Regions from separate parts of the Bacillus songklensis genome, predicted to be linked through region 2. Evidence: riboswitches for the same ligand, from Rfam matches in the RefSeq annotation. Region 2 holds a riboswitch; each other region holds the start of a gene.
What was found. Region 2 has a riboswitch for thiamine pyrophosphate ahead of thiC (phosphomethylpyrimidine synthase ThiC). Riboswitches for the same ligand answer to the same signal wherever they lie in the genome.
Positions count from the first base shown of each region.

Region 1: it holds a riboswitch for thiamine pyrophosphate, as region 2 does, so the genes downstream of both, thiM (hydroxyethylthiazole kinase) here and thiC (phosphomethylpyrimidine synthase ThiC) in region 2, are expected to answer to the same signal.
Region 3: it holds a riboswitch for thiamine pyrophosphate, as region 2 does, so the genes downstream of both, tenI (thiazole tautomerase TenI) here and thiC (phosphomethylpyrimidine synthase ThiC) in region 2, are expected to answer to the same signal.
Region 4: it holds a riboswitch for thiamine pyrophosphate, as region 2 does, so the genes downstream of both, ACFOU2_RS11580 (acetylornithine deacetylase) here and thiC (phosphomethylpyrimidine synthase ThiC) in region 2, are expected to answer to the same signal.

Region 1 is NZ_JBHRZT010000072.1:359,521-367,038, reverse strand. Features, by position in the region: gene ACFOU2_RS20595 (DMT family transporter) at 1-365, opposite strand, end outside; gene ACFOU2_RS20590 (3-hydroxyacyl-CoA dehydrogenase NAD-binding domain-containing protein) at 449-547, opposite strand; gene ACFOU2_RS20585 (alpha/beta hydrolase) at 902-1,834, opposite strand; gene ACFOU2_RS20580 (hypothetical protein) at 1,991-2,113, opposite strand; gene ACFOU2_RS20575 (S8 family peptidase) at 2,501-3,448, opposite strand; gene ACFOU2_RS20570 (hypothetical protein) at 3,605-3,736, opposite strand; gene thiM (hydroxyethylthiazole kinase) at 4,375-5,217, opposite strand; TPP riboswitch at 5,278-5,381, opposite strand; gene ACFOU2_RS20560 (MerR family transcriptional regulator) at 5,593-6,564, shown strand; gene ACFOU2_RS20555 (M20/M25/M40 family metallo-hydrolase) at 6,828-7,518, opposite strand, start outside.
Region 2 is NZ_JBHRZT010000072.1:240,063-247,580, reverse strand. Features, by position in the region: gene ACFOU2_RS20020 (hypothetical protein) at 103-243, opposite strand; partial or broken gene ACFOU2_RS20015 (glyoxalase) at 248-514, opposite strand; gene ACFOU2_RS20010 (serine protease) at 1,392-1,562, opposite strand; gene thiC (phosphomethylpyrimidine synthase ThiC) at 1,583-3,364, opposite strand; TPP riboswitch at 3,501-3,615, opposite strand; gene bluB (5,6-dimethylbenzimidazole synthase) at 3,866-4,510, opposite strand; gene ACFOU2_RS19995 (molybdopterin-dependent oxidoreductase) at 5,374-5,964, opposite strand; gene ACFOU2_RS19990 (LLM class flavin-dependent oxidoreductase) at 6,319-7,341, shown strand.
Region 3 is NZ_JBHRZT010000043.1:81,093-88,610, forward strand. Features, by position in the region: gene ACFOU2_RS10015 (amino acid ABC transporter permease) at 1-220, opposite strand, end outside; partial or broken gene ACFOU2_RS10020 (transporter substrate-binding domain-containing protein) at 204-461, opposite strand; gene thiE (thiamine phosphate synthase) at 562-1,206, opposite strand; gene thiD (bifunctional hydroxymethylpyrimidine kinase/phosphomethylpyrimidine kinase) at 1,203-2,009, opposite strand; gene ACFOU2_RS10035 (thiazole biosynthesis adenylyltransferase ThiF) at 2,027-3,046, opposite strand; gene ACFOU2_RS10040 (thiazole synthase) at 3,043-3,816, opposite strand; gene thiS (sulfur carrier protein ThiS) at 3,813-4,016, opposite strand; gene thiO (glycine oxidase ThiO) at 4,029-5,156, opposite strand; gene tenI (thiazole tautomerase TenI) at 5,140-5,775, opposite strand; TPP riboswitch at 5,971-6,073, opposite strand; gene ACFOU2_RS10060 (YbjQ family protein) at 6,148-6,462, opposite strand; gene ACFOU2_RS10065 (hypothetical protein) at 6,443-6,646, opposite strand; gene ACFOU2_RS10070 (DMT family transporter) at 6,786-7,100, opposite strand; gene ACFOU2_RS10075 (DMT family transporter) at 7,100-7,447, opposite strand.
Region 4 is NZ_JBHRZT010000052.1:57,644-65,161, reverse strand. Features, by position in the region: gene ACFOU2_RS11585 (nucleobase:cation symporter-2 family protein) at 1-1,075, shown strand, start outside; TPP riboswitch at 1,376-1,477, shown strand; gene ACFOU2_RS11580 (acetylornithine deacetylase) at 1,582-2,874, shown strand; gene tenA (thiaminase II) at 2,879-3,550, shown strand; gene ACFOU2_RS11570 (ABC transporter ATP-binding protein) at 3,633-4,310, shown strand; gene ACFOU2_RS11565 (ABC transporter permease) at 4,300-5,067, shown strand; gene ACFOU2_RS11560 (ABC transporter substrate-binding protein) at 5,093-6,106, shown strand; gene ACFOU2_RS11555 (GNAT family N-acetyltransferase) at 6,389-6,931, shown strand; gene ACFOU2_RS11550 (hypothetical protein) at 7,189-7,341, opposite strand.

The DNA of each region.
Region 1 (7,518 bases), 120 kb from region 2:
AACAATGGAGTTGTCGAATTAACAACAGCAGCATTAATAGATGTTGTAAAATGCAGAGCAAAATAAAGGATTGTATTATATCCTGCAACACCTGTCATCGTTAAAAGGAGCAATATCCATTTATGACGCCAGAGAACGTTCCAGTCTGCTTTCAGGCGTTTCAACATAAACGGAGTCAGTAATAAAAAAGCGATGATCCATCTAAATAACGAAAAGGTAAAGGGTGGAAAATAATCCCCTCCAATACGACCTATTACAAAATTGCCACCCCATATCATATTGGCTAAAACCAAAAGAAAATACGCATATTGATTCTTTATTGCATTCAGCATAACATGATAATCCCCCTTTTCTTTTATTGCCACTCAAGATTCTCATCCTCCCTTCTTTCTTGTTGGGACTTAAATGTTACCCGCCTTTTTTTGAATATTTAAATATCAGTTTAAACTTATACCTCTACTAAACAAACATCGTATCCTTCTTGCGCATAAATTTGGGTGATCCCATGGCCCATGACACCTGCGCCTAATACAGCAATTTTTTTCATGACTGCTTCTCCCCTTTGCTGAATGAAAATGTGTGACATAGAAAAAAGTTCGACAAAAGTCGCTTTTTTCCTTTCATTCCTCTACATATGTTCAAAAAACGTGTTGAACATATGTAGAGGAATTTTTGACACATCCCCCCGTGGAAGCAATCCTCTCCATATAAAGCGGCCATACTTATCGCTCGTGATTTAGCCGTGCAGGTTCATTCTTCTCCCACTCAAACGTCCGCTTATCAAAGCCGACAAACGAAGATCCCTTTTCTGGCCAAAGAAGTGTTTTTTTATACGAGATCTATACTGACGAAATCATGTAGATAAATAGGATGACCTAAAAGCCTGTTTTATGCTTTTAGGTCATCCCCCTGATGTTAAGTAGCGGTTGATGGAATTAAACACTTGCCTTCTTGTCATCTCTTCCTCGTTCAATAAATGATGTTTGCCATTTTCCACAAGTTGAACAGTGATATTGGGAAACTTCCTTAATAAAAACACGATATTATACTCCCAATCCACCGTTGTATCCTTTTTCCCTTGAATGACGAGAACGTTAGCAGCGCTGGGCTCTCCTTTCTCAATGGAGTCATTCCATTTCATTAGCGCTTCTACCCAGCTGAGGGGCACTTTGTCATGCTGGAGGGGATCTTCCCTCATAAACCTCAAAAAGGCTGCATCGGAAGAATTGTTTCGGATCACCCTCTTTAGTTGACGGACAAATAGCCTTAGTGCCTTTATACTGATGGAGGTCGCATTCCAGTGGTATGAACGGACAAGAGGAGCAACGAACACCGCTTTTTGAATCGCGGACGCCTCTTTATCATTCAATATGTAATCAATGGCCGCAGCAGCCCCGGTGCTGTGGGCGACGATATACACAGGAAGAGCTGCTGAAGATAAGTGTCTGCGAATGACTTCCCGAACGCTTTCCACATAAAGGGAAAAATCCGCGATGGCCGCCCTTTCCCCCGTTGATAACCCGTGACCCGGTAAATCAAATGTCAGGACATGAAAGTGTTGTTGAACGAGAAAACGAATCGCCTTACTTAACACCCCCGCATGATCGTAGTACCCGTGAAGAAGAAGAAGATGCCCCTTGAGCTGTCGAGGACGAAAAGACTGAACAAACAGCCGTTCATGACCTATTGGCTCATATCCGCAACAGTAGGAAACATCCTCCGTTGGAAGTTTATAATAATGAACATATCGTTTGATATCTTCATTCATTTCTGATGATTGGCAGGTAAAAACCAGATTTTTATTGTTTCGAATGTTTTCGATGACTTGTTTCATGTTCCACCTTTTTTATTTGTTTAGTTTATTTACTTCCGTCGCATAGGGCATTCGTAATTGGTTCCCATTCCCTTTAATAATAGTATATCCTTCAGAAAGGGTCGGAAAATTCCGATAAAATAAAGACCCTCTCCTTGTTCAGGGAGGGTCAATTCATTAATGGGGGCGCGATTTTTCCGCTTTTTTATTAGCAGGATTAGCGGCCAGTTCTTGTGAAAACTCGGTAATTGCTTTTGTGTTTTGTGCGCCTGCTTTTGATCTGCGATTCCGTTTTGTCATGATGAAAACCTCCATTCATATTAAATATGTAGGATTCCCTACATATTTAATATGCACCTGTTGTTTCGGTCCGTTTCATGGTTAAAATCCCCTCTTATGAGCTGATTTTTTCTTACAAGTTTTTCTTTTAGAACATAGTTTAATTAAAAAAAACAAAAACCTCTTTTTAAAAGCAAAAATGGAGGCTCTTGCAGAAATCAATGAGGTCGTTATTTTAATTGTTCAAGCGTTGAAAAACCCCTCATTTTCATATGGACAGTAAAAATGCTTCAAACGAAAATGAACCGTCTAGGAAAGCACTCAACGGAATTCCCATGACGGTCCTTTTTCAGGAGACCGGCTCTTAGGTAGAATGAAGCCCCAGGAACCGGTCTTATTTCTATATGATTAAACAGTCGTGCGCTTCATAGTCGAGGAGAAGAGTTTCAACACCCCATTCCCCTGCTCATTTCTGCTGGAATCAATGGGAACCGTTCTTTTAATTAAAGTCCCGTACAATTCGGACTCAGTCATTTTTTTGCCGGACGTTCTTTCGTATTGCTCCAATAATAAGGCTGCTGCGCCGGATACATGCGGGGTTGCCATAGATGTTCCGGATAGCTTCGCATACTCCCCGTTTAAATAAGTTGAGAGAATACCCTCACCCGGTGCGACCAAATCTACTTCTAAATTCGAATTGCTGAAATCAGAAATCTCTCCTTGCAGATTGACCGAACCGACTTGAACAACCTCTGGATAGGATCCCGGATATTCATATTCATCACTTGTATACTCCCCATCGCCTGCATTCCCGGCTGCGCAAACAACAAGGATGTTTTGAGCCACCGCTCTCTTTATAGTTTCATGAAGAACCGGATCATCCACACTGCTGCCAAGCGACATGGACATAATACGAACTTCTTCTTGGTTTGGTCCTCTCCAATTGATCGCATAATCGATTGCCTCCGTTACCGCTTCAAGCGTTCCTTCTCCCGATTCAGTTAACACTTTCAACACGAGAAGTTTTACTTTCGGTGCTACGCCGACCACCCCTTGGTTGTTTTCGATGGCTGCAATCGTTCCGCAAACATGGGTTCCGTGACCATTGTTATCAGAGAAATTGTCTACATCACCGTCATAATCTGTCGTAAAGTTATATCCTCCGATAATTTGTGACTCAAAGTCCGGATGATTGACATCACATCCTGTGTCGATGACGGCCACTATAACCCCATCGCCGCTTGCTCCATTTTCCCATAATTCTGGAGCCTCTACGAACTGCACTCCTTGCGGTATTTCCGTTGTCTGTCTCACCAAAGCTTGTACCTTATAAGGAATTAATTGAATGTTTCCCATATGCCATTCTCCCTTCCATTTTTTTAACATAACATACATTCCAGCATTATCCCGTTTTCTTCAAGAAAATGTCATAAGGCAGTGGCAAATAACGGTATCTTTTAGTGAGAAATTGATTATAATAGACGTATAGCAAATAATGTGATGACGTTTTCTTTATAAGAAACGTCTTTTTCTTTTTGTTTTTTTCTTCATTTCATTAATATTTTTGATCCCTATTGTGATTGTGGTAAATATGGTGGCACCTAAAGCAAACAGTTGCAATAACTGCTCAAACCACCCAAACACATTATCCCCTCCTTTCTATACAAAAAGGTCCTATTCCGATGTTCGTAACACTGGATAGGACCTTTACTTGTTTAGTGGAAAGTATTATAGGATAAATTTGGAATGTATGTCTTGTACTCATTTTAGCATGCCCAACATGCTGATACAAGCATTATTGTAAGAATAGGAAAAAGGATATATCCCCAATTATCAACTCAAAACTATTTTCCTGACATAATTATAATTATATCGTTAAGTTCCTTTACACAGGTAGTTTCAAGCTATGTTTCATAATTGATTGAGTCGTATTTGTATCCACTAAAAGTGGAAAAACCGACTTTTTCCTATTCAACATTTTATGTTTCATTTCCTCTTTTAGATGATCATAATTTTTCGAGACTTTTCACCTTGTTATATCGATATGCATTTTTAAAGCCAAGCTTTAATTTTTTCATTTAGAACATAGTTCAATTTATTAAATTCAGGTGAATAACGGGAGCGACAGGCATTTTTGCAGATGTTGCCATCTTCATTGATGATTTTCTTCCTTGTTCAGCGCAATCAAAGCGGCTTGATTTCTGGCATTTAACGCATATCATCCTTTATTACTTATTTTATGCTGTCGAGTGGCAAAGAAAAATAAACAAGAGACTTGCCATTCACGACAAATCTCTTTCCCAAAAATTCAATGCTTTTTCTGCCCTATTTATCTTTCCTCTTTCCATGAGGTCCTCAACTGTCACAGTAGCCAACTGATTTAAAAACTCGACTTGGAAACTTCCCGGTCCATGATGAGCCGTTTTCTCTGCCGCTATTTCCGCTGCTGTTCCATAATACACAAGCGCGGAGATTGAGGCAGCCATTAAATCGATTGAAACAGAAGCGAAGGCACCGATCACCGATGTTAATAAACAACCCGTTCCAGTCACTTTCGTTAAAATGGGATGGCCATTTTCGATGAGGACGGTTTGTTCACCATTTGAAACGACATCATCTTTTCCTGTAATGACCACAAGACAATCGAGTTGTTTTGCCGCTGTTTTAGCAAGGGTCACAACATCTCCCACTCCTTCTCCCGCGTCTACCCCTTTTACTTCCCAGCTTTCACCGATGACATTTGCAATTTCACCGGCATTCCCTCGAATAATGGAAATCTTAAGCTCTTTTAAAAGCTTGCGGGCTGTTTGTGTACGGTACGGAGTGGCTCCTGCCCCAACCGGATCAAATACGACAGGAACGCCGTGTTTATTGGCCGATTTTCCGGCAATCATCATCGCCTCTACTTCTGTTTCATTTAAGGTTCCAATATTTAATACGAGCGCTCCGGCGATTTTGGCCATGTCTGCAACTTCTTCTTTTGCATAAGCCATCACCGGTGAAGCACCGAGTGCGAGCAGCCCGTTCGCTGTAAAATTGGTCACCACTGTATTGGTGATGTTATGTACAAGCGGATTTCTCTCCCTTACCTCTTGCAGCAAGCGAATAATCGTTTCTATTTTCACCTTGATTCCCCCTTATTAAAATAAAAAAGCTACTCCAATGGAGCAGCTTTAAACACATTATTTAAAACAACTCCACTTTCCTACGCTGGCATCACCCAGATCAGGTTCCAAGGGTCCGGGATGAACATTCCCGTCTCAGCCGTGCGGCTCCCCTAGTGGCTTTCCATCCTATTCATTTCCATTTTACTATACTACGAATTTCAGAAACTGACAACATCCACACCCTTGCCAAAGAAACGCTAATTCCGTCTTTTTTTGATAACCTTTGTCGCCTTGCAGGAAAACGAAGGAAGTTATGAGGAATAGAATTGATTAACAAAATATTCCTTAATTCATTCTATTAATGACTGGTGTTGAAAGGTTGGGTGGTCGTGAATGCAAACATATACAGTAGGAAAACTCGCTAAAAAATTAAATGTTCAAAAACGAGTGATTTTACAATGGGAAGAAAACTATTGCGAATTTCTCGAAGTGACACGCGGACCAAACAATACGCGTATTTTTACAGAGAATGATTTACAATTGTTACGTGAAATTAAACAATTGACTTTTCAAAATATGGGAAACGACAAGATTATCGAACACCTTCTTCAGAAAGCGGCAAGACCCGAAGAGAGCGCCAAGCCTTCTGAACAATCGTTAGCCTCAACGGACTCAGATGTTGAAAAGGTAGAAGGAAAAGTCATTCAAACGGTTCAACACTATAAAGACGTGTTTGAGGCATTTGAAAGCTTCAAACGAGATTTGCTTCAAGAAGTACGGGACGAAATACGAAATGAAGTGCGAACCGAAGTGTTGCAGGAAGTGAAAAAAGAAATTTCAAAAGGTACAGGACAAACCGTGGAAAAGGTTGAAACGTTTGCTTCTTTTGTGAAAAAATCTTCGGAGCAAACGGCGAAAGAACTGCGCCAAATTTCGAAAGAAGCAGAACAAACAGTCAAAACAGTTGAAGATTTTACTTCTTTTATGGTCAGGTCTTCAGAACAAACGTCGAATGAACTACAAGAAATCTCAAAAGAAGCACAACAAACAGTCGAGACAATTGAAGCCTTATCTACCATCTTAACAAAATCGTCTCAACAAACCGCAAAAGACATTCATCAAATTTCAAATCGCCTCAAAAAAAATAGCTCGTTAGCCTCGAGCGAGATTAAGGAACTGATTGAAACAATGAATCAGGAACGTGAGTACTACTTACAAACACTCGAACAAGAACGCCAATTCTACCGTCACGATATTACCGAACGTGAAACGATCTTCCGCGATTTCGTTCAAACCTTCCGTGAAGCTGCCGCAGCCCAGCAGACAAAAGCAAAAAAATGGTGGAAACCGTGGAGTCGAGTTTGATTTACGTATGAAGACAACGAAAGGACCCGTCATGAAAATCCAGCAAAATCAGAGGATTCCATGACGGGTCCTTTCAGTAAAGATCCACTTTTGTCATGGATTAGAGACTTATGGGACAACCTCTTTTAAATGAAGAAACCCTGTATCAAGAAGAATGACCAAGTTATCTTTATACCGTTTGCCCGCTCTTTCTTATACGGATCCCTTGACGAAACTGCTATTCAGTGAACTGTCTATTTCTCCTGCTTTTGGATTAACAACCCTTATCCTTTATCGCTAAATACTGTACACACCAATTTCTCCAACATATCCTTTAATTTCACGAACGCATAGTCCACATGCAGCCGTTCTGTTTGTTGATGCGGATCACGGCCAACGGGACCAAAGTTTAATACAGGAACATCCAGTTGTTTCAATTCGTGAAACGGAATGCTGTATGTTTCACCCCAGACAGGGACGTTTCCGGTATAGGCAGTGACTCCGCTCAGCTCTTCTTTTAACCCGACATAACTCAAGTCTGAAATGCCATTAAAATAATGAAGCGAAATGAGGGGAATATGGTATGTTTTTTGCGCATATTCGGTCATTTCTTCCCTCAACTGTTGGATCAGTGGATGACCGCTTGTTTCCACTGCCGGGTAAAAAGGAGGAGCAAAAAACAAAATGATCATCGGCCCCAGTTCATTACACAACATGGCGTACTCATCGACGAGTTGGATGGAAAGCTCCCTGTCACTCATTCCCCCGCTTTTCTCCCATACTTTTTGCTCCAATGCCTCGATATGTTCTGTTCCAAACGTTAAAACCGCATAACTTCGCAATTGTTCAAACGTATACACGCTGACGCTTATCGTTTTATCAATTGATTCTTTCCAGTGTAAACGAGCATATTCTTCCACTCGTTGATGATAAAATCGTTCAATCTTTTCAGCGGCTTTTTTCGCTGTTTCCAAC
Region 2 (7,518 bases):
ATATAAAATTTCCGATTCTAAATTATACCAGGAAACAGGGAGAAAAAATAGTAAAATATGACCATTAAAATAAGGCACACAGTTTTCTGTATGCCTTATGATTCATTTTTTAAAGAAGTTAACACGTTCTTTCAGCGGTCTGAATTCCTTATCGCCAGCTGGAGCAGCCGGTTTGCCAAATGGCATTTGCGCAATCACTTTCCCGCCGCCCGGAATATTCCATTCATGAGATATCTCCTTCATTTCGTCAGACCCATAATTGAATGTGATTGCCTGAAGGATCTTAGAACCACTCCATTTTCTTCCGTTACCCATGCATCCATTTGAAGAAGCTGCCGTACGACTTTATTTCTCGCTTCTTCGCTTGGAAGGACCAGTGAAAACCACTTTAGTCCGACACTGTTTGGTAAAGGAGAGGGTGCCCCTACACCATTCCACGTATTTAAACCAATATGATGATGGTATCCGCCAGTGAAATAAAGAGCGCCTGATTACCATATCGGCTCACAATTTCATGACTCTCTTTTACTTAACAAATCACTATCCGGTTCTACTATTCCCCCATAAATTCAAGAATCAGTCATTTCAACATAAGAAAATATCTTCTCATGAGAAATGTTTCTTATACCATCCTGCTGCTTCTGACATAGGAATCCCCTATTACTCTTTATTAATTATTCTTCAATTCAAGATATTGTTCAAAAAAATTAAAGCTCTTTTGTCTGATAGCCGATTTTTTTCAAAAATTTCATGATTTCTTTTTTCTCTTCCTGAAGTTTCATACTATCATATTTAATTATTTTATCTCGAATTAATTTATTATTAATTTAAGATATTTATATGGTATTCATCCAAAGTTTGTCAAGATCCATTTTTAAATTTTTTGCACTGTAAAAAACGCGGATACTTATTGTCGTAGTGCCCTGGGCAGGGTTTGTGCCTCACCCGATTGATAAGTTTATGAAACAAAATGAAATGTTTTTGTTCTTATTATTCACTAATGCCCCGTTCGTTCAAGAAGAATATCACCACTCTTCTTTAACCTATCCTTATGAAAAAAAGAATAGCGGTTCAGCTTTTATTTGACCGCTATTCTCCGATGCAGCGATATAGAATCAGGAAAATGTTCAACTAGTTTGGTTACCCTCTACTTCAATCAATTACTTTTTTATCGAACATTAAAATCAACTAAGTCTTACTATTCTTAAAGATAAAGTAACATAATCATGAAAACACCTTTGCTCATTTTTGGGTGTTACAATATGATTCCAATCCAAGTGATAAATGAGGCTAAATACCTGAATCTTAAGAATATTCTTTTGGAACCATTAATCGAATTTGATTTGACAAAAAAAACTCTATGTTATCTCCCATGAATACCGTCTTTATTGCTACCAATTTAGGCTCTCAATTAAATGACATTTTGTACATTCTTGTATATAATTGTTAGTTTTAAATTCGTGGTCACAATTGGTTTGTAGAAGGTTCAGCTCTTTTTTTAACTGTTCAAGCTGAGTTTCCAACTGTTTCATTTCTTCTTTAATCTGGATCACCCGATTCATCGAACTCTCCTTCCCTGCCGTTATTGATAGATTTCGCCGCCGGTCTTTCTAAACTCATTTGCTTTTTCTTTCAATCCCTCATCAATAACAGATTCGAAGCCAAGACCCTTTTCCTTTGCTAAATCACGAATATCTTGCGAAATTCTCATGCTGCAGAATTTCGGGCCGCACATCGAACAGAAATGGGCTGTTTTGGCCCCTTCAGCCGGAAGGGTTTCATCATGGTACTCCATGGCTCTTTCAGGATCAAGAGAAAGATTAAACTGATCTCGCCAGCGAAATTCAAATCTTGCTTTTGAAAGGGCATCATCTCGTTTTTGGGCGCCGGGATGGCCTTTTGCTAAGTCAGCAGCATGGGCGGCGATTTTATAAGTGATAACCCCTACTCTGACATCCTCTTTATTCGGGAGTCCAAGGTGTTCTTTCGGTGTCACATAGCAAAGCATCGCTGTACCAAACCAGCCGATCATAGCAGCGCCAATCGCCGAAGTAATATGATCATAGCCAGGGGCAATATCTGTTGTAAGAGGCCCGAGTGTATAAAATGGAGCTTCTTGACAAATTTCCATTTGCTTATCTACATTTTCTTTGATTAAATGCATAGGCACGTGGCCTGGTCCTTCAATCATGACTTGAACATCATGCTTCCAGGCAATCTTTGTCAGTTCACCTAGTGTTTCCAATTCTGCAAATTGCGCTTCATCATTTGCATCTGCAATGGAGCCGGGACGAAGACCATCTCCTAAAGAGAAAGATACATCATAAGTCTTCATAATTTCACAGATTTCTTCAAAATGAGTGTAAAGGAAGTTTTCCTTATGGTGAGCCAGACACCATTGAGCCATAATGGAACCGCCCCGGGATACAATTCCTGTCACGCGCTTGGCAGTTAACGGGATATAGCGCAGAAGCACGCCCGCATGGATGGTAAAATAATCAACGCCTTGCTCCGCCTGCTCAATTAATGTATCGCGAAAAACTTCCCAGTTTAAATCTTCAGCGATTCCGTTTACTTTTTCAAGGGCTTGATAAATCGGAACTGTTCCAACCGGTACTGGAGAATTTCGAATAATCCATTCACGGGTTGTATGTATATTTTTACCGGTAGAGAGATCCATCATGGTATCTGCTCCCCAGCGGGTAGCCCATGTCATTTTTTCGACTTCTTCTTCAATGGAAGAAGTGACAGCTGAATTCCCAATATTCGCATTAATTTTCACATGGAAATTGCGCCCGATGATCATTGGTTCACTTTCCGGATGATTAATATTAGCAGGAATAATCGCACGCCCCCGTGCTACTTCATCTCGAACAAATTCGGGAGAAACATTTTCTCTTATGGCGATAAACTCCATTTCAGGAGTAATAATCCCTTGACGTGCATAGTGTAATTGGGTGACATTTTTCCCTTTTTTTGCACGCAATGGTTTTCGTTTTAGTCCCGGAAAGATTTCTAAATTAGCCCGGGGATCATCTTTTTTATAGCCGTTGTCTTCAGGTTTTACTTCACGGCCTTCATATTCTTCTACATCCCCGCGTTCAAGAACCCAGTTACGGCGTAAAGGGCTAAGACCTTTACGAATATCAACGGAATAATCAGAGTCCGTGTAGGGGCCGCTAGTGTCATAGACACGTACAGGCGGATTTTCCTCTTCACCAAATGATCCGGTTGTTGGCTCTAGTCGAATCTCGCGCATCGGAACTTTGATATCAGGTCTAGACCCCTCGACATAAACTTTTTTACTTCCTGAAAAACTAGACATGATTGAAAGGTTCATGTCATTTACTGAATTGTTCACCATGATTTCATTCTCTCCTTTTTAAGATGATGAAAAAGAACAAAATCCAATCCATTTACAGCATGAAAAAGCCGGATCTTATATTTAAGACCCGGCTGATGTTAGTATGCACGCAACAATGACCACACGTCATTATTGATTCAGTAGATTCTAACTTCCCCACGCTGGTATGAACCAGATCAGGTCCTGAGGGTTAAGAAACTTCATCGTGTTTCTCTCTCAGCCCAACTTATTGGACACCCCTAGTCTAAACATTTTAAATTGTACAAATTAAATATAGACTCTCGCATTCAAACTTGTAAATAGTTCTAATTACCTATATTTTTTCAGGCCGTGTTGTCAATCACATTGATTCCGCCTTGGAAAACTTTTAAACAGGCTCTGTCTTTCTCCTGTTCTGCTTATGGCTCCAAATGTATAAAGATACGATCAGCCTTCAACTTTAGCTTATTGAGCGAACCCGGTCAGTTCAAGAATGAAGGAAGGGAAAGAGCACGAGTCTTTTCATTTTCGGTATCCCCATTTATTTTCAAAAATAAGATCATTTAAGGATCGTCTTTTTTCCCAATTCGCTAATTCTAAAAGCGGTTTTTCCGGGTATTGATCTGTATAGCCAATAGACATAAGAGCAATTGGATCAATATGGGGGGGAATTCCCAAAATATCGCGAATATCATTTTTCTTGTAAAAACTAACCCATCCCATTGCTAATCCTTCCGCACAAGCCGCTAACCACATATTCTGAATAGCACAGGCAGTTGAAAGAATATCGGTTTCGGGAATGGAATTGCGTCCTAATACGTGTGAACCTCCTCTAGTTGGGTCACATGTTACACAAATGGTGTAAGGAGCTTCTTTTAGACCTTCAATTTTGAGACTAAGAAACTTATTTTCTTTTTCCCCTTCATAATGAATAGCTAGTGCCCTTCTCTCTTTATCAGCGGCCCAAGCCAGACGTTCCTTGATTTCTTGAGAAGAAATTAAAATAAAGTTCCAAGGCTGCATAAATCCTACCGAAGGGGCATGATGAGCAGCATCTAATATTTTATGTATGGTCTCTACGGGAACGGGGTTAGGCAAAAAACTTCGAATATCTCTTCTGCTATATATAGCTTTATATACTGCTTCCCTTTCTTCTTTAGTAAACATAGTTCTCCTCCATTATTCTATTCTTAAATACTGCTATATAAAAATATATAAATTCACACAAATAATATAACATGAACAACAGCGGTCCATGCTACATTATTTAGAACCTTTTAAGATGCTCAAGGAGATCGAACAAAAAATGCGAATATAGGAAACTTCCATCAGTGGGGGGTTTTCGTTCATCCCCCACTGATCGTTAGTTGAACTTATCGGGTTCTTATGGGCAGTTATCCCCACCTAAGCCTCTTTGTTCCCCTGAACTTTGAGGTGGGGGTCTTACTGCCCGTTAGAGCGGGATAAAAAGAAGGCTCTATAACAGGAGTTAAAAAATGATCAAAAGTTCCTATCCCGACCGATAAATGTTACACTGAAAAAAGCAAATCATTTTCCAAGAGAAGAAAGCGAGCGGCTATGAAAGAAATCGAAATGAACATGTTTTTTGACGATACATTTATAAGAAGGCTAAAGCGTTTCTGCCAGTATTATTAATGTTGGTTATAAGATAGAAAGGAGAAGAAAAATGAAATATGTATGGATTGGTGACCAGGACCACATAAACAACATCAAACATGAAGGAAATCTATTCATTTTATTCCACATCCAAAGATGACAAGCTTTCTTGTTCGGTCAACCATTTCACTACTACTCTTCTTTTTTGTCACTCTTGGAAAGAAATTATGTAATACCTCTTGATGAGAAGGAGCCATCCCTGTAAATCGAGATAGCCTGTTTTTTGGATGTTTCTTCAATATCCCTAACAAAAGTGCCTGCCACCTCCAGCATCCTGTCGATTTATTCGACAACGTCCGGGTAGTGACACAGGCACAAATGCTAAGTGAGAATCGCTTCGTCATCCTGTTTATTCAGCGGTAACGTTCCTCTTTGAATGGATTGGCTGTCATGGAATAGCCCAATTCTTCCCAAAATCCTGCTTCATCTTCTTTCATAAATCGAATTCCGGAAGCCCATTTCGTGCCTTTCCATAAATAGAAGGAGGCCGGCGGAATCAAACGTAATGGGTAACCATGCTTCGGGGTAATCTCCTCCCACTCATGGTTCTGATCTTTCCACCGATAAACAAACAAAGCGTCGTCCCCTAACAATGGTTCGAGCGGCATATTTGCTGAATATCCGAACGGATCGCCGTTATAGTAGCCGTATATTTTGACATATTTTGCACCCTCATTGAGCTCAGCTAGATTCACCAACTCACGCAGTGCGATTCCTTCAAACGTCGTCCCGAATTTTGACCATGTCGTGACACAATGCATATCAATGGTGGATACAGTCTTTGGCAGCTTCATCACGTCTGAATATGATAAGGAGACTTCTTCCTTCACTTCACCAAATAATCTGAAATTCCATGTATCTTCACTGAATTCGTACACATCCCCCTGATGCAGAATGGGCCAATTTTCTGTTTCAAATTGACCGGGAGGCAGCTTGTTTCCCATCTTGCTTCATCCTTTCTTGTACCACTTTCTATAGATGGTGCTTTTTAACATAAATGATACCCATTAGCCGTTTGGGATGCAACATATTGAAGCCAGGCTCTTTCTAATCTGAATCCTTATAACCGGAGTATGTTGATTAACGCTTTAAACATAATAAATTACACGATACCCGCATGAATGTATATCTTTCACTTCGTCCAGCTGTTTCTGTCATCGAGTCGTTATATTTTAAAACATCAAAAAAAATTGATAAAATATAGTTGCTTTTTTAAGGGGGAACGGGTAAAGAATAAAAAACGTGAAAAGCTTGTCCCCATAGGCATCTATCATTATATAAAGAAAGAAGATGAAAATATGTCTGTAAATGTAAACGGAAAACGACTAAGTGATATTCCATTTTCCGTGCTTGATCTTTCTCCGATTGTGGTCGGTGGCAGTCCTTCCGATTCGTTGCGAAATACACTTGATCTTGCACGCCATGCTGAAAAATGGGGGTATAACCGCTACTGGCTGGCAGAGCACCATAATATGCCCGGTATCGCCAGTTCGGCGACATCTGTCGTCATTGGCCATGTGGCAGCCGGCACATCAAAAATCCGAGTGGGCTCTGGCGGAATCATGCTGCCCAATCACGCTCCCCTGGTGATTGCGGAACAGTTCGGGACGCTCGAGTCTCTGTTTCCGGGACGCATCGATCTGGGTCTCGGCCGTGCACCGGGCACTGACCAGCTTACTGCACATGCTTTAAGACGTGACCGCAGAAGCGATGGCCAGGATTTCCCCGAGCAATTGGCTGAACTGCGCGCCTATTTTGATCCGTCTTTAGCTTCAGGAAAAATGCATGTAAGGGCGATTCCTGGTGAGGGGCTGAACATTCCAATTTGGTTATTGGGTTCAAGCGGCTTCAGCGCACAGCTGGCCGGCCAGCTCGGTCTGCCATTTGCCTTTGCCAGCCACTTCTCGCCTAACAACACACTGCCGGCTCTGGAGTTATACCGCCGTCACTTCCGTCCTTCGGAAGTGCTGGATGCGTCTTATGCAATGGTCGGGGTTAATGTGATTGCTGCCGATACCGATGAGGAAGCGCGCCGCCTGGCCACTTCCATGCAGCAACAATTCCTGAACTTGATCCGGAATCATCCAGCACCGCTGCAACCGCCGGTGGACAACATGGACGATCTCTGGAGCGAGTACGAAAAGGAAGTCCTGGAACAACAACTCGGCTCCTCCATCATTGGAGGCCCTGAGACCGTCAAGGAAAAGCTGCAGGAATTTTTAGATGATACCCAGGCCGACGAAATCATGGTAAATGCCCAGATTTTTGATCACGAGAAGCGTCTTCGTTCCTTCGAAATTGTGGCTGAGATTACGAAATAGGAAAAAACAATTGATTTGATATACGCACTATCATGATACTTTGTACAGTTTTTCATGTGCTGAATGAAAGCGTAAGAAAGGAGCCAGGCAGTAAATATACCAGCCGGCTCCTTTTTCATTTTATCCTTCTTCACCATCTTGTAATGAACGAAACGTACCTGCACCACCCGAATTCAT
Region 3 (7,518 bases), on a different contig from region 2:
AAACATACACACGTGCAATTATGTTCAATGCTTTTATAGTTGATAAGCGGGCAAGCGCTGTTAATACAGCAATGATAATTCCTAAAACGAAAGTAATAAGCGTTAGCGGAATCGTATATTTAAGAGCTCCCTCTATCATCGGATAAAGGGAACTCTTTGCAATTGTTGTGAGGTGTTCTAAACGTTCTGGATCTTGAAAAATATTATTTAGGAGATACATCTTCACCAAACCACTTTTCAGAAATCTTTTTGTATGTTCCGTCTTCTTTCATTTCTTTTAACGCTTTATTTACTTCTTCTACTAATTTGCCGCTGTCTTTTCTAAACATTAAGCCGCTTTCCGCCGCATCTTCTGCTTCGTCCGCAATTTTAATTGGTGCGTTCGGCTTTTGTTTTGTGTAATCCAGTACTGATAATTTGTCATTAATGGTAGCATCTACACGTTTAGAAGCAATCAATTCAGTGGACGTAGAGCATAGCTTGCGGAGCTGGACAATAAGAAAAGCACAGCAAGCTATGCTTTCTTGCAGAATGAAAAAAGCTGCCAGCGGCAGCTTTTTATCATTTTGATGCATCAATAATTGCTCTTAATTCTTTCGCTGATTGCCGAGGAGATTCTTGCAGTGAAATTGCTGAGATTACAGCCACCCCATCAGCACCAGCCTCTATCACTTCATGGGTATTTTGAGCGTTTATCCCCCCGATTCCCACAAGAGGAAGCGTTAACCCGTGAGCCCTTATAGCTTGGATGACATCAGGGCCGCTTACTTCACGAATATCTTCTTTTGTCGTGGTGTAAAAGATGGGCCCAACTCCAAGGTAATCTGCTCCTAATGCTTCAGCCTGTTTAGCTTCCTCAACATCGTGAACGGATACTCCTAAAATCTTATTTCCGATTTTCTTTCGTACAAACTCGATTTGTTCATCTTCTTGACCAATATGAACACCGTCTGCTTCAATTTCGATCGCCAAATCTACATCATCATTGACAACAAACGGTACACCATGCTTTTTACAAATATCCTGCAACGCTTTGGCTAATCTTTTCTTTTCTTCCCCTTCCAAACTTCCCGTTCCTTTTTCCCTAAACTGAAAAATGGTCACTCCGCCTTCAATCGCTTCTTCTACCACTTCTTCTGGAACGCTCTGGCAATTTGGGCTTCCCATCACAAAATATAAAGCCAACTGCTCTCTTAACTTCATCATATCATCACTTCCTGTTTTCGATAAGCCCAATGGTTAGTCGGCCCATGCCCGCTTCCAATATTTAATGTGTGTTTAATGGCAGCATGAACAAATTCAGATGCTGTGTCAACTGCCTGTAAAACGGAAGCTCCTTTAGCTAATTCAGCCGCGACACATGCTGAAAACGTACAGCCGGTTCCATGTGTGTGTTTTGTAGCAATGCGCTCATGTGTAAATTCCGTAAACCTTTGCCCATCATACAGCAAATCGATGAGTTCATTTGTATGTGAATGTCCGCCTTTAATAACGATATGCTTGGCGCCTAAGTCGGATAAGTATTTTGCCGCTTCCTTGCGGTCTTGCATTGTTTCGATTTTCATCCCCGTTAACTCTTCTGCTTCGGGAATATTCGGCGTAACCACATCACATAAAGGCAAAAGCTTTTCCTTTAACATGTTTACTGCACTTTGCTGCAATAGAGAGGCTCCTCCCTTTGCGATCATGACCGGGTCTACCACCACATTCTGTAAGCTGTGTTCTTCTATTTTGTTCGCCACAAGCTCAATAATCTCAGCACTAAACAACATCCCTGTTTTAAGCGCAGAGGGACGTAAGTCAACAACAACAGAGTCTATTTGTGCCGCGATGGCCTCCGGCGAAAGCGGGTATACACCTTGTACCCCTGTCGTGTTTTGGGCCGTAACGGCCGTGATGGCCGACATTCCAAACACAAGGCGCTCCTGGAACGTTTTCAAGTCTGCCTGGATTCCCGCTCCGCCTCCGCTGTCAGAACCTGCGATCGTTAATGCTTTTGCAATGGTCATGTTTATCACTCTTCCTTTTAACCTAAATAACGATGATACAATGTTTTTGCTAACATTATATCATTTGTTCCATGCACAAACACACGGCCATCCTTAAATAAAACAAGACGATGTTCACCGACTGTGAAAGAAACAAGATACGGGTTTTTTTCTACTTTCCCATGTTGTTTTTCTAGCAGCTGTGCGGTCTCCTCCAAATGCCGGTTTTGTCCATAAGGAGGACGAATCTGAACCGTATTTCGTCCGCATAGAACCGCTGTCTTCACTTGGTTGTCATACTGCAAAAAAGGATAAGTTGGATTCGTGCCGCATGATGGACAATCCATTCTCTTTAGCTTCTCTACTGCAATCATCGTATGTTGATTCTTCCATAAATCGAAAGAAACCAGCTTGTGACGTAATGAATCTTCATCTCCTACCATCAATTTTATGGCTTCAGCTACTTGATAGGCGACAACCATCCCGACAGCAGGGCTGATAATCCCTGCTGTATCGCATGTTAAACCATTCATCGGAACCGTTTCTAATAAACACGATAAACACGGTGTCTTCCCCGGAATAATCGTATAACTGAGGCCGTAACTTCCTACACATGCTCCGTATATCCATGGAATGTTATATTTTTGTGCAAGGTCATTGATGACAAAGCGGGTATCAAAATTGTCCGTTGCATCTATGATGACATCTACGTCTTTTAAAAGTTCCTGTAACTCATTTGCATTGGCATCCATTACATGGACATGTATGTCAACCGTAGAGTTGATGTTCTGTAAGCGTTGTTTTGCCGCAATCGCTTTCGGGACCCTCTTCGCTGCATCTTGCTCACTGTACAACTGCTGGCGCTGCAAGTTGCTCCACTCTACATAGTCACGGTCCACAATCGTCACCTTACCGACTCCTGCACGCACAAGCGCTTCAGCGCTGCCTGTACCTAACGCTCCTGCACCCACAATCAGCACATGCTTCGATTCAATTTTCTTTTGGCCCTCTTTTCCAATCGGTGCGAATAATTCTTGGCGTGAGTAGCGCTCAATCAAACGACGCTCATTCCTTCGATTGGGCTGCTTGCTGTTGCATAACGTTTTTTCGGTATTCTTCCTGATTCGTAAGCAAGACGGCCAGCTTCGATCGCAAGCTTCATTGCTTTTGCCATACTTACAGGATCTTTCGCACCGGAAACTGCTGTATTCAGTAATACTCCGTCAGCTCCCAATTCCATCGCCAGTGCGGCATCAGAAGCCGTTCCAATCCCGGCATCCACGATGACGGGTACATTTGCTTGTTCGATGATGAAGCTAAGGTTAAGGGGATTGATAATGCCTTGCCCGCTCCCGATCGGTGAAGCGCCCGGCATAATTGCATGAACTCCCAACTCTTGCAATCGACGAGCGAGTACGACATCATCTGACGTATAAGGCAAGACAATAAATCCTTCTTTCAATAACTCCTCGCTCGCCTTCAAGGTTTCGACAGGATCAGGAAGTAATGTTTTATCACAGCCGATAACCTCTACTTTTACCATGTCGCAAAGACCAGATGCTTTTGCGAGCTTTGCAATGCGTACTGCTTCTTTTGCCGTTTTGGCTCCGGCTGTATTTGGAAGCAGCGTAAATCTATGAACCTCCAATGCTTCTAATAAATTGGGCTGTGAAGCATCAAAAATATCCATTCTCCTTACCGCAAATGTTAAAATATTCGTTTCAGATGTTTCTACCGCTTGTTTTTGAATGTCATAGCTCGTGAATTTTCCTGTTCCCAACAACAAACGAGATGTGAATTCATATGGACCAATCTTTAACATGTTCAACCGCCTCCTACAAATGATACAAGTTCAATATGATCTCCATCTTTCAGCTTTGTACTTGCATGTTCTTCTTTTTGCAAAATCTCTTCGTTTAATTCAACAATGACAACACGATTACCGAGTTGGTAAAATTCCAATAACTGCTCGACCGTTTCGACTTCTTCAGTTATTCGCATCGTCTCTCCATTAATGATCAGCTTCATGTAATGCCCCCTTTATGTATGGATGTGGTGCCGATTCGCTCGAAACGCTTCAAGAAAATACGGAGATACCGGTCTTCCTTGAATGAGATCAGCCATAAAGATTCCTGTTGCAGCACTTAATAAAATGCCATTCCGATAATGCCCAAAGGCCATATACAATCTTTCATACTCCTCGTGCTTTCCTAAATACGGCAACCCGTCAGCCGTTTGCGGTCTCAATCCTGCCCAATGCCGCTCGAATACCGCCTCTCCAATAGATGGAACAATTTCCTTTGCCTTTTGTAAAAGATGCATGACTCCATGTACTGACACATCCTTATTAAAGGAATGAGGGATTTTAGTCGCTCCAATGACAATGCGTCCCCCCGTTTTTGGGACAAGATAAAACCCTTCATCCAAAAAAATGGTGCATTCTATCACTTTTTTTCTTGTTGTAACAGATATACACTCACCTTTCACGGGATAAACATTGCATTTTGGCAGTAAACCGCCCATTAGCTGTTTAGCCCATGACCCCGTTGTCACGATGACCTTGTCGCTGTGTATGACTTGATTGGCAGTGATTACTCCCTTTATTTGATTTTCTACATAAATAAGAGAGCGCACATCACAATATTCATTTATGATCGCACCATGATAGGAAGCAGCCAATGCAAGAGCTTCCGTTAATTTGGCAGGATTCAGTTGACCGTCATTCGGTATGTACATTGCTCCCGCGAGAAATGGTGATAGTCGTTCTTCCTGTTCGACTGCCTCTTGTTGTGTCAGCCAGGTCACATCCCTATCCCATCTTTGATGCTGCTTTACTTTTTCTCTTAGCAAAACTGCTTCTTGCTGAGATCGGGCGGGTTTTAGCACTCCTTTTTGAATGAGTTCTACATCGATTCCCGTTTCCTCTTTTAACTCTTCCACCAATTCAGAAAACTGACTGCGGCTTTGTAAAGCAAATTCCAATAGCGGCCCTTCCTCATCAATTTCTGCCTGGGCGCCTAAAATACCGGCTGCTGCACTTGAAGCTTCACTGCCGATTTTATTTCTTTCTAGCACCATAACTTTTACTCCATTTTTCGCCAATTGATAGGCGATCGAGCAACCGATGACCCCGCCGCCTACGACAATGACATCAACATGTTCCTTCACACAACTCATCTCCATTTTGTAAAAAGAATTGATAACGCTTTACAGCTTCTGGCGGATCATCCGATAAAAAAACCCCGGACATAACTGCTATTCCGGAAACACCTGTCTGCTTCAACTGTTGCATATGCTCCGGACGGATACCTCCGATAGCAACAACCGGAATTGAAACAGCCGTTATAACTTCCTGCAGTGCCGGAATCCCTCTAGGCGTCTGTCCCGCTTTAGACTGGGACGAATAAATATGACCGTATAAAACGTAATCTGCTCCCTGTTTTTCTGCTAAACGAGCTTCCCCTACAGAGTGAACAGATTTTCCAACCAGCAAAGAAGGAAACCTCGATTTAACTTGTTGGACCGGAAGACTGTGATAAGCTAATTGAACTCCAAGCGCGCCCATCGCATAGGCAACATCTACACGGTCATTGACAATGATTTTAGAAAGGGGGACATCATAAAGCTGCAACCGCTCCATAATTTGGACTAATTCACTCGCGGTCTTTGTCTTTTCCCGTAAATGAATCACATCAACATGACGATGAATAGCTGCAATAACCTTAACAAGCTCTTCTTGAGACTGTTTTCCTGTGGAAATAGCATGAAACGCAAATGATTTTTTCATTTTTCAAGCCTTTCATATAAAGTGAAACTTCCATCAGGGGAAGTACTATCCCCCTGATGGTTAGTTGAACTTATCGGGCTCTTACGGACAGTTGCTCTTTCCCGAAGATCACCAGAGCTTAACGACCGTTAGAGCGGGACAAAATAAAAACCCACTCTGCACGCAGAGTGGGTTAAATATAACAACTACAACAATATCGTTACGCCACCACTTCCCTACGCTGGTATAATCCAGATCAGGTTCAAAGGGTCCGGAAGTATTTCCGTCTCAGCCCATAAGGACTCCCCTAGTGAATTTTCGGATTATTTGGTTTTTACGATTTTAGTATAACACACTTGATTTTTTTTACAACCAGTAAATATGCAAACGAACTTACTCAACATAGACAGCTGTGCCATAAGCTATAATTTCCGAAGCATTTTGCATCACACTAGATGTTTCCAGCCTTATCGCAATAATAGCGTTTGCTCCTTTGTGCTGCGCATCCTCCACCATACGTCCGATTGCTTGCTGACGGGCTTCATCCATCATCTCCGTATACTCTTTAATTTCTCCTCCTACAATCGTCTTTAAGCCTGCCATAATATCTTTACCGATATGTTTTGACTGCACGGTACTTCCTTTTACAAAACCTTTTAACTCTTTAATTTCTTTTCCCGGCACGAAATCAGTAGTCACGATAATCATGTTCATCTTCCTCCTTCTTTTCTTTTTTCCGTTCTATCATTAGAACAACTAATAACAATACTAATCCTATTCCATAGATGATAAAAAATCCCAACGCTTTTTGTTTATCGATAAAAAGCAACACGATGCCTGCCAATTGCCCAACGATGGCTATGATGAAAAAGATATATTTAAGTAACTGCACAACATGCTCCTTTTCCAGTTATGATACCTTTTATGTATTTCTTCCCCTTTTATGTCATATCCTTCTATTATTCATGTTTTTTATATTTATTGGTTATGCTAATGAACAACGATGGAGGCTTAACTTAACCGCACTCATATCAAGAAACCAATTTTAACCCTATAGCCGTAGCAAGAATTAATCCGATAAAGAAAATACGGCGCCGATCTTTAGATTCCCCGTATTGCACCATCCCTAAAATCGCACCGCCTGATGCCCCTATTCCTGTCCAAATCGCATAGGCCGTTCCCATCGGCAACGTCTTCATGGCAAGCGACAGAAAGAAAAAGCTTGCGGCAAATCCGGTGAGTAACATTATAAGCGATATACTGCTGCGATCTTGATGCCATTTATTAATCATCGTAACTCCAATCATTTCAAACATTCCTGCCAATACAACATACAACCAAGCCATTATGATTCATCTCCTTCCGAACACGACTGCGGCTCTTTCGTCACCAGTTTCAATCCCACCACTCCAATAAGCAGTAAAAGAATAAAAAACACTTTCGCCAATTTAAAAGGCTCCCCGAAAAACACAATCTCGGCAAAAACGGTACCTGCTGTTCCCATTCCAACGAATACCGCATATACAGTCCCTATCGGCAATGTCCGGCCAGCCATAATCATCATATAAAAGCTAATAAAAATGGAAATCACCGTTCCAATCCATTCCCATACGTTATCAGCATGCTTTAACCCTATCACCCAAAACACTTCAAAAAAGGCTGCGATGAAGACTTTTAACCAGTTCGAATTCATTTTCATTCTCCTTTCTGATCCTTCTTAGTATTTGCCAAAAAACATAAAAAGCCCGGGAGATCATCATTCAA
Region 4 (7,518 bases), on a different contig from region 2:
TGTAGGCCCAATCATTGCCATTGGCAGTTCGTACGGTGTATCGTCGGTTTATGGCGCGATTATCACATCAGGCATTATGGTTGTATTAACGGCAAAGTATTTCGGAAAGCTCGTGAAATTTTTTCCGCCTGTTGTAACGGGTTCAGTGGTAACCGTGATTGGGATTACCCTTATTCCAGTAGCAATGAAAAACATGGCCGGCGGTGAAGGCAGCAAGGATTTCGGTGATATCAGCAATATTGCGCTGGCGTTTGGCGTGTTGGCGTTCATCATTTTGTTATACCGCTTTTTTGATGGTTTTATTCGTTCTGTTGCCATTTTATTAGGTTTATTGGTCGGTACGATTGTAGCCGGTTTTATGGGCAAAGTAGACCTATCCGCTGTTGGTGAAGCATCGTGGTTCCATATGCCGGAAATGTTTTACTTTGGAATGCCGACATTTAACGTAACAGCCATTTTAACCATGTTGCTTGTTGCCATTGTAAGTTTGGTGGAATCAACTGGTGTTTATTTTGCACTAAGTGATATTTGTGAACGCAAATTAACGGAAAAAGATTTAGAAAATGGGTATCGTGCAGAGGGATTGGCTATTATCCTAGGAGGATTGTTTAATGCATTTCCGTACACGACATATTCCCAAAACGTCGGTCTTGTTCAATTATCGGGTGTCAAAGCACGAAATGTCATTGTTGCAGCAGGAAGCTTATTAGTGCTGCTTGGGTTCGTTCCGAAAATTGCTGCCATTACGACCATTATTCCGAATCCGGTACTTGGCGGTGCCATGGTCGCGATGTTTGGAATGGTCGTAGCATACGGAATTAAAATGTTAAGTACAGTGAACTTCGCTTCTCAAGAAAATTTATTGATCATCGCTTGTTCCGTCGGAATGGGATTGGGCGTAACGGTCGTTCCCGATTTGTTTGCCAAATTCCCCCCAAGCCTCCAAATCCTGACGGCGAACGGAATCGTAGCGGGCAGTATTACGGCGATTGTATTAAATATTGTGTTTAACATTTTAAAGAAAAAAGAAAAAGTAACGAATGTAACAAACATGGTAGATCAAAAGGTTTCCTAAAGCGTAACCTTTCCTTAGTATTTATCCAACATATTCACGTATAAAATACGTTAAAACGTCGTCTGCATTTTCTTCCTTTTTGGTGAGAATTTGGAGGTGGCGTTTTTTTTATCAATTGATTAAGTGAATCTCATTGTGAAATAAAAAAGTGAATGAGGATCCAAAAATTTGCAGATACCTTCACCGGATAACCTTTTTGCCCTCATATTGAATTGGGCACCACTTAGAGAAAATGTATTACTTTACAAATATTTATTCTGTGCTATAGTTTTAAATATATTTTGAATTTAATATATGATCGAATCACACTAGGGGGGCCTATGGCTGAGATGGAACTTTTGTTCTAGACCCTTTGAACCTGATCTGGATTATGCCAGCGGAGGGAAGTGGGACGAGCTATTTATGTCAGCCTCATTTTTGGGCATGAATAATTCAACCCATCCATTTCTCCGGAAGTGAGTGGGTTTTTATTTTGTAAAAAATGCGTTTTTAAAGGGGTAAGAAAAATGAGAGCAGTATCTGGGGATTTATTTGAACGGATTTCATATGAAGTGGATGCAAGAAAAGAAGAATTAATCGAACTACTGACCAAACTAATCGCGTTTCCAACGGTAAGTCCACCTGCTCGAAATACAAACGATGTGCAGGAATTCATCAAAGGCTATCTGGAGGAATTGGGATTTAAGACGGATAAATGGGATGTTTATCCAGGGGATCCGAATGTTGTAGGGATTTTGCCGGGGGAAGCTTCCGGGCAATATAATAGCCTGATTGTAAACGGGCATGTGGATGTTGCGGAAGTTGGCGATGATAAAGAATGGGACTCCTCTCCTTTTGCTGCACATATCAAAGATTCCTATATTTATGGTCGTGGTGTTGCCGATATGAAGGGTGGAATCGCGGCATCGCTACTCGCTATTAAACTTTTAAAAGAATTAGGTATTACCATAAAAGGGGATCTTCAATTTCAATCGGTTATCGGTGAAGAAGTGGGCGAGGCTGGAACGCTGGCTTGTACAGAGAGGGGCTATACGGCAGACTATGCTGTCATCGTCGATACCAGCGATTTACATATTCAGGGACAGGGCGGCGTCATTACCGGTTGGATAACGATTCAAAGCAAAGAAACCTATCATGATGGCCTGCGGAGGAAGATGATTCATGCGGGTGGCGGCGTAAAAGGGGCTAGTGCGATTGAGAAAATGATGAAAATTATATCCGGCCTTCAGGAACTGGAACGCCACTGGGCTGTTACAAAAAGCTATGAAGGCTTCGCACCTGGCAGCAATACCATCAACCCTGCCGTCATTGAAGGAGGCAGACATGCGGCGTTTGTGGCCGATCGTTGCGCACTGTGGGTTACGGTTCATTTTTACCCAAATGAAGATTACGAAGAGATTATCAATGAAATTGAACAGCATATCAATGCTGTGGCGGAAGCCGATCCGTGGTTGAGAGAGAATCCGCCGCAATTCACATGGGGAGGAAAATCGATGATTGTTGATCGGGGTGAGATTTTTCCTTCCTTGGAGATTGATCCTGAGCATCCGGGAATTCGCCTTTTAGCCCATTCGTATGAAAAACTATTAGGTCAAAAACCGACAGTTGGAATGTCCCCTACTGTTACCGATGCAGGATGGCTGGGCCGAGCCGGTATTCCGACGGTCATTTTTGGGCCGGGAAAATTAGAGGATGCCCATGCAGTAAATGAGAAGGTTGAAATTCGTCAATTATTAGATTTTACTAAAGTTTTAGCTGCATTTATCGCTACCTGGTGTAACACCAGAAAGGAGGAGTAAAGAGTTGAAGATTACGGAAGTTCTTTTTGAAAAAGTAAAGGAAATCTGGGACAAAACCCATCAGCATCCTTTTGTCGTGGGGATGGGGAAGGGGGATTTACCTGTCGAATCCTTTATCCGTTACATGAAACAGGATTACGTGTTCTTAATCGATTATTCCAAGCTTTTTGCTTTAGGTGCCGTGAAGGCAAAAGATATCGAGACGATGGCTGCTTTTGCCAAGCTCCTGGATGAGACCTTGCATGGGGAAATGGATTTGCACCGCCAATACGCAGAAAGGTTTGGAATTACCAATCAACAGCTTGAGGAAACGAAGCCAACTCCAATCAACTTAGCCTATACACGGTACATGCTGAATGTGGCTCAAAATGGTTCACTCGAAGAATTAATTTCTGCGCTGCTGCCTTGTATGTGGAGTTACTGGGAGATTGGCAAAATGTTAGCAGAAAAATATCCAGGCTCAACCGACCATCCTTTATACGGTGAATGGATCAAAATGTACTCTTCCAGTGAATTCGGTTCATTAGCTACCTGGCTTATTGATTTATTGGACCAATTGGTCGACGGGAAACCAGAAAGGGAGTTGCAAGTCATCGAAGAACATTTTCTAACGACATCTCGGTTTGAATATCTGTTCTGGGATATGGTCTACCAAGGGGGCGAGTGGCCTGTCTAGTTCGCCATTATTATCAATAAAAGAACTATCGTATTCTTTTCCAGGCGAGGAGAACTCCAAGTCCATTTTTCAAAGCATCTCAATGGATGTGGAGCCAGGGGAGTTTGTCTCCGTAATCGGGGCGAGTGGTTCAGGTAAGAGCACGCTTTTTAAACTAATTACCGGACTACTGGAGCCTGACCAAGGACAAATTTGGATCGAGGGGCAACAGTCTGGAAACAGATTAGGGAAAGTCGGCTATATGCCGCAAAAGGATCTGCTTTTACCATGGAGGACCGTAATAGACAATGTTTTGCTTCCACTTGAGCTTACGAAGAATAAAAAACAAGAAAAGATTGAGGAAATCAGAAAATGGTTGTCCCGGTTTGGTTTAGCCGATTATGAAAAAGCTTATCCGCATGAACTATCCGGAGGAATGAAGCAGCGCGTTGCTTTTTTAAGAACGATTATGACGGGCAGAGACCTTTTATTATTAGATGAGCCGTTTGGCGCCCTCGATTCCCTAACAAAACACAATATGCACAGTTGGTTGTTGGAATTATGGGGAGATTTACAAAAGACGGTACTTTTTATTACCCATGACCTAGAGGAAGCGATTCTACTAAGTGATCGGATTTATCTACTGCCTGGCGAAGGCAAACGAAGGGTTAAAGAAATGAAGGTCAAACTGCCAAGGCCAAGACGTTCGGATCTAATTTATCAATCAGAGTTCATTGCTATGAGAAAAGAATTGGAGTTGCTGATTCACAATGAAAAGTAGATTGAAAAAATGGACAGGAGATTACGGCCTGTTTATATTGGTCGTATTTCTTCTTGTAAGCATCTGGGAATGGATTGTACGACATGGGATGATCCCAACCTTTATATTGCCTTCTCCATCATCCATCTGGAAATCATTAATGGAAAACCGGCAACTTTTGTTGGCGGAGCATTTACCCGCTACCCTTAAAGAGGTGTTGATTGGTTTTGCCCTGTCCCTTATTGGTGGAGTGGTACTAGGAGTGGGCATGCACTTTTCCCGGGCATTGGAGAAGGTACTTTATCCATTTCTTGTCATTTCACAAACAGTACCGCTTATTGCGATTTCTCCGATTTTTATCATGTGGTTCGGCTATTCGATATGGAGTAAAATTGCCGTCACCATTTTAACGGCATTCTTTCCGATCGTCGTTAGTATTTATGATGGGCTTAAAAACGGGGGAGAGGAATACCGTGAATTGTTGTTGACGATGGGGGCGAATCGTTGGCATATTTTTAAGAAGGTCCAGGTACCGCTCGCATTGCCGGTCTTTATGTCAGGATTGAAAATGTCTATCGTTTATTGTGTCGTTGGAGCGACAATTGGAGAATGGCTGGGTGCCAGTGAAGGTTTGGGGTACTTCAGCCGGCGAATGTCAGGGAATTTACAGGCGGATGCCGTATTTGCCTCCATATTTTTGCTTTCATTACTCGGTATCGTGCTCTTTTTATTAATAGGCTTAATAGAAAAGCAATTATTGAAAAATAAAATTCGCTAAAAAGAAAAAAGGGAGTAAAAAGGGAATGAAAAAAAGTTTTTTGGTCATGATTAGTTTATTTTTACTGTTATTAAGTGCTTGTAGTGCAGGAAATAAGGATAACCAAGCCAGCACTAAGGAGAATTCCGCCGCTAACGAGAAAGCCCAGAAAGTTACTTTAATGTTAGACTGGTATCCAAATGCTGTGCACTCCTTACTTTATGTAGCACAGGAAAAGGGATATTTTAAAGAACAGGGCTTAGATGTCGATATTAAGATGCCTGCTGATACAAACGACCCGTTAAAACTAGTTGCGGCGAACCAAGTTGACATGGCGGTTAGCTATCAACCACAGGTAATTGTGGCACGTGGAGAAAATATTCCTGTTCAATCGTTTGCGGCTCTTGTTCGCCACCCGCTCAATCAATTAATGGTCCCTGCTGATGGTCCCGTTAAATCGCCAAAGGATTTAGCAGGAAAAACAATCGGATATCCTTCCATTCCACTGGATGAAGCAATTGTCCAAACGATGGTGAAATCCGATGGCGGCGATCCGCAAAAGATTAAAATGGTCGATGTTGGCTGGGATTTGATTCCTGCAATGGCAACGAAAAAAACAGATGCTCTTATCGGTGGTTATATCAATCATGAGAAATTGTTGCTTGAAAAAGAGGGTCACCCAATGCTTGCTTTAAATCCAACAGAATTTGGCGTTCCTGATTATTATGAATTGGTATTGGTTTCCAGTGAAAAACAACTGAAAGAGAAACCGGAAGTGTTTAAGAAATTTATGGCAGCCATTACGAAGGGACAAAAATATGTTCAGGATCATCCGGAAGATGGTTTGGCTATTTTATTGGAGCATGAAGACAAATCATCTCCACTAGATAAGGATGTGGAAACAAAGAGCTTACAAATCCTTCTCCCACTTATGGATGCAAAGGATAAAACATTCGGCTATCAGGATTCACAAACATGGGAGAATGTTGCTAAGTGGTTACATGATAATAAAGTGGTAAAAACCGAAATAAATGCTAAGGATGCATTTGTGAATTTTTAAGTCTATAGAGCGGCAGGGATCATCCAATATTTGGATGATCCCTGCCGCTTTTTTACTGCTTGAAATAACATTTTTCCATGCGTATCATTCGCGGATTTAGCCTTTGATCGTTCATCATTTTGGGGTGTTAGTTGAACAAATCGGGCCTCTTATGAGCAGTGTGTTCCTTCACTTAACGCAGCTTGAAGCGGGGGGCACTGCCCGTTAGAGCGGATAAATTTTTAAAGAACGCTAACACTAACAATACAGAATGGACGAAGTTGAAATGGAGTGGAACGAAACATGACAACTGCGATGATGCAAACTGTGATATTCGAAGCGAAAAACGGGAAGATGGTGACGATCCGACCGGCTCAAGAGCGTGATGCAGAACAAATTACAACCGCCGTTCAGGAGATTATTGAAGCCGGCCAATATATTCAAAAAGAAGAGCCAGGAACAATAGAAGAAGAAAAAAGGTTCATTCGCTCTGTTGAGAAGAAAGAGAACATGTACGTTGTAGCAGAAGTCGACGGAGAAGTAGTCGGAATCGCCCGTGTATTGCGCGGAGATTTACAAATGAAGCATCATACGGGAATGTTCCGTACATGGCTGATTTCAAAAGCGCAAGGAATGGGGATCGGGAAGCGGTTCATGGATTATACACTCAACTGGTGCCGTGAACAAAAGCTTCATAAACTTTGCTTAACGGTTTTTGCTTCCAACCCTATCGCATATGAGCTCTACAAAAAAGCTGGCTTCCATGAAGAAGGTGTCATGAAGGAGCAGGCAAATTTAAATGGCGAGTATGTTGATGAAATCTTTATGGCAATCTTCTTTGATTAATGAACAAGACAGTTAAGCATTTCTTATTGAAAGGACCCGGTCATGCCCAGTCCCCGATTTGTTCAATCTGCCGTGCGGGTTCATGACAGGAGGGGGGGGCTGACCCATAAGTTCAAAAAAAGATCGGTTTTATGTTTTATGCAAAATGGACCGTCAATCAAAATCCTTGGTATTACTGGATTTATATAACGGTCCATTTTGCATGGAGTGACTCAAAAGGGGTGATTTTCCCCTTTTGAGTCACTCCCCTCTTTATTTTACTTGTTCTCATCAATCATGACGGGCAGCTCCGTCTCACCGCGGGTATTGTCTTTAAAATGAACAGGTTCTTGACCGGGCTTTTTCCCCAGATACGGTGATTTATGCTCTTCAGAAAGTTTTGCCACTTTTGCGTGATTTTCATTTACCATTACAATCTCCTCCTTATTTAGGCTTAATATGTTCGAAAGGAAGAAAATCATACAAAAGGGACGGGATAAAGATTTTATTAAGTTCTCAAATTTATGGTTAACCGTTCATCTTTGAATAAGAGACCTCGATATTATTTGGAAGATATTGTTTATGGAACGAGTAGTGATTTGCGTTAT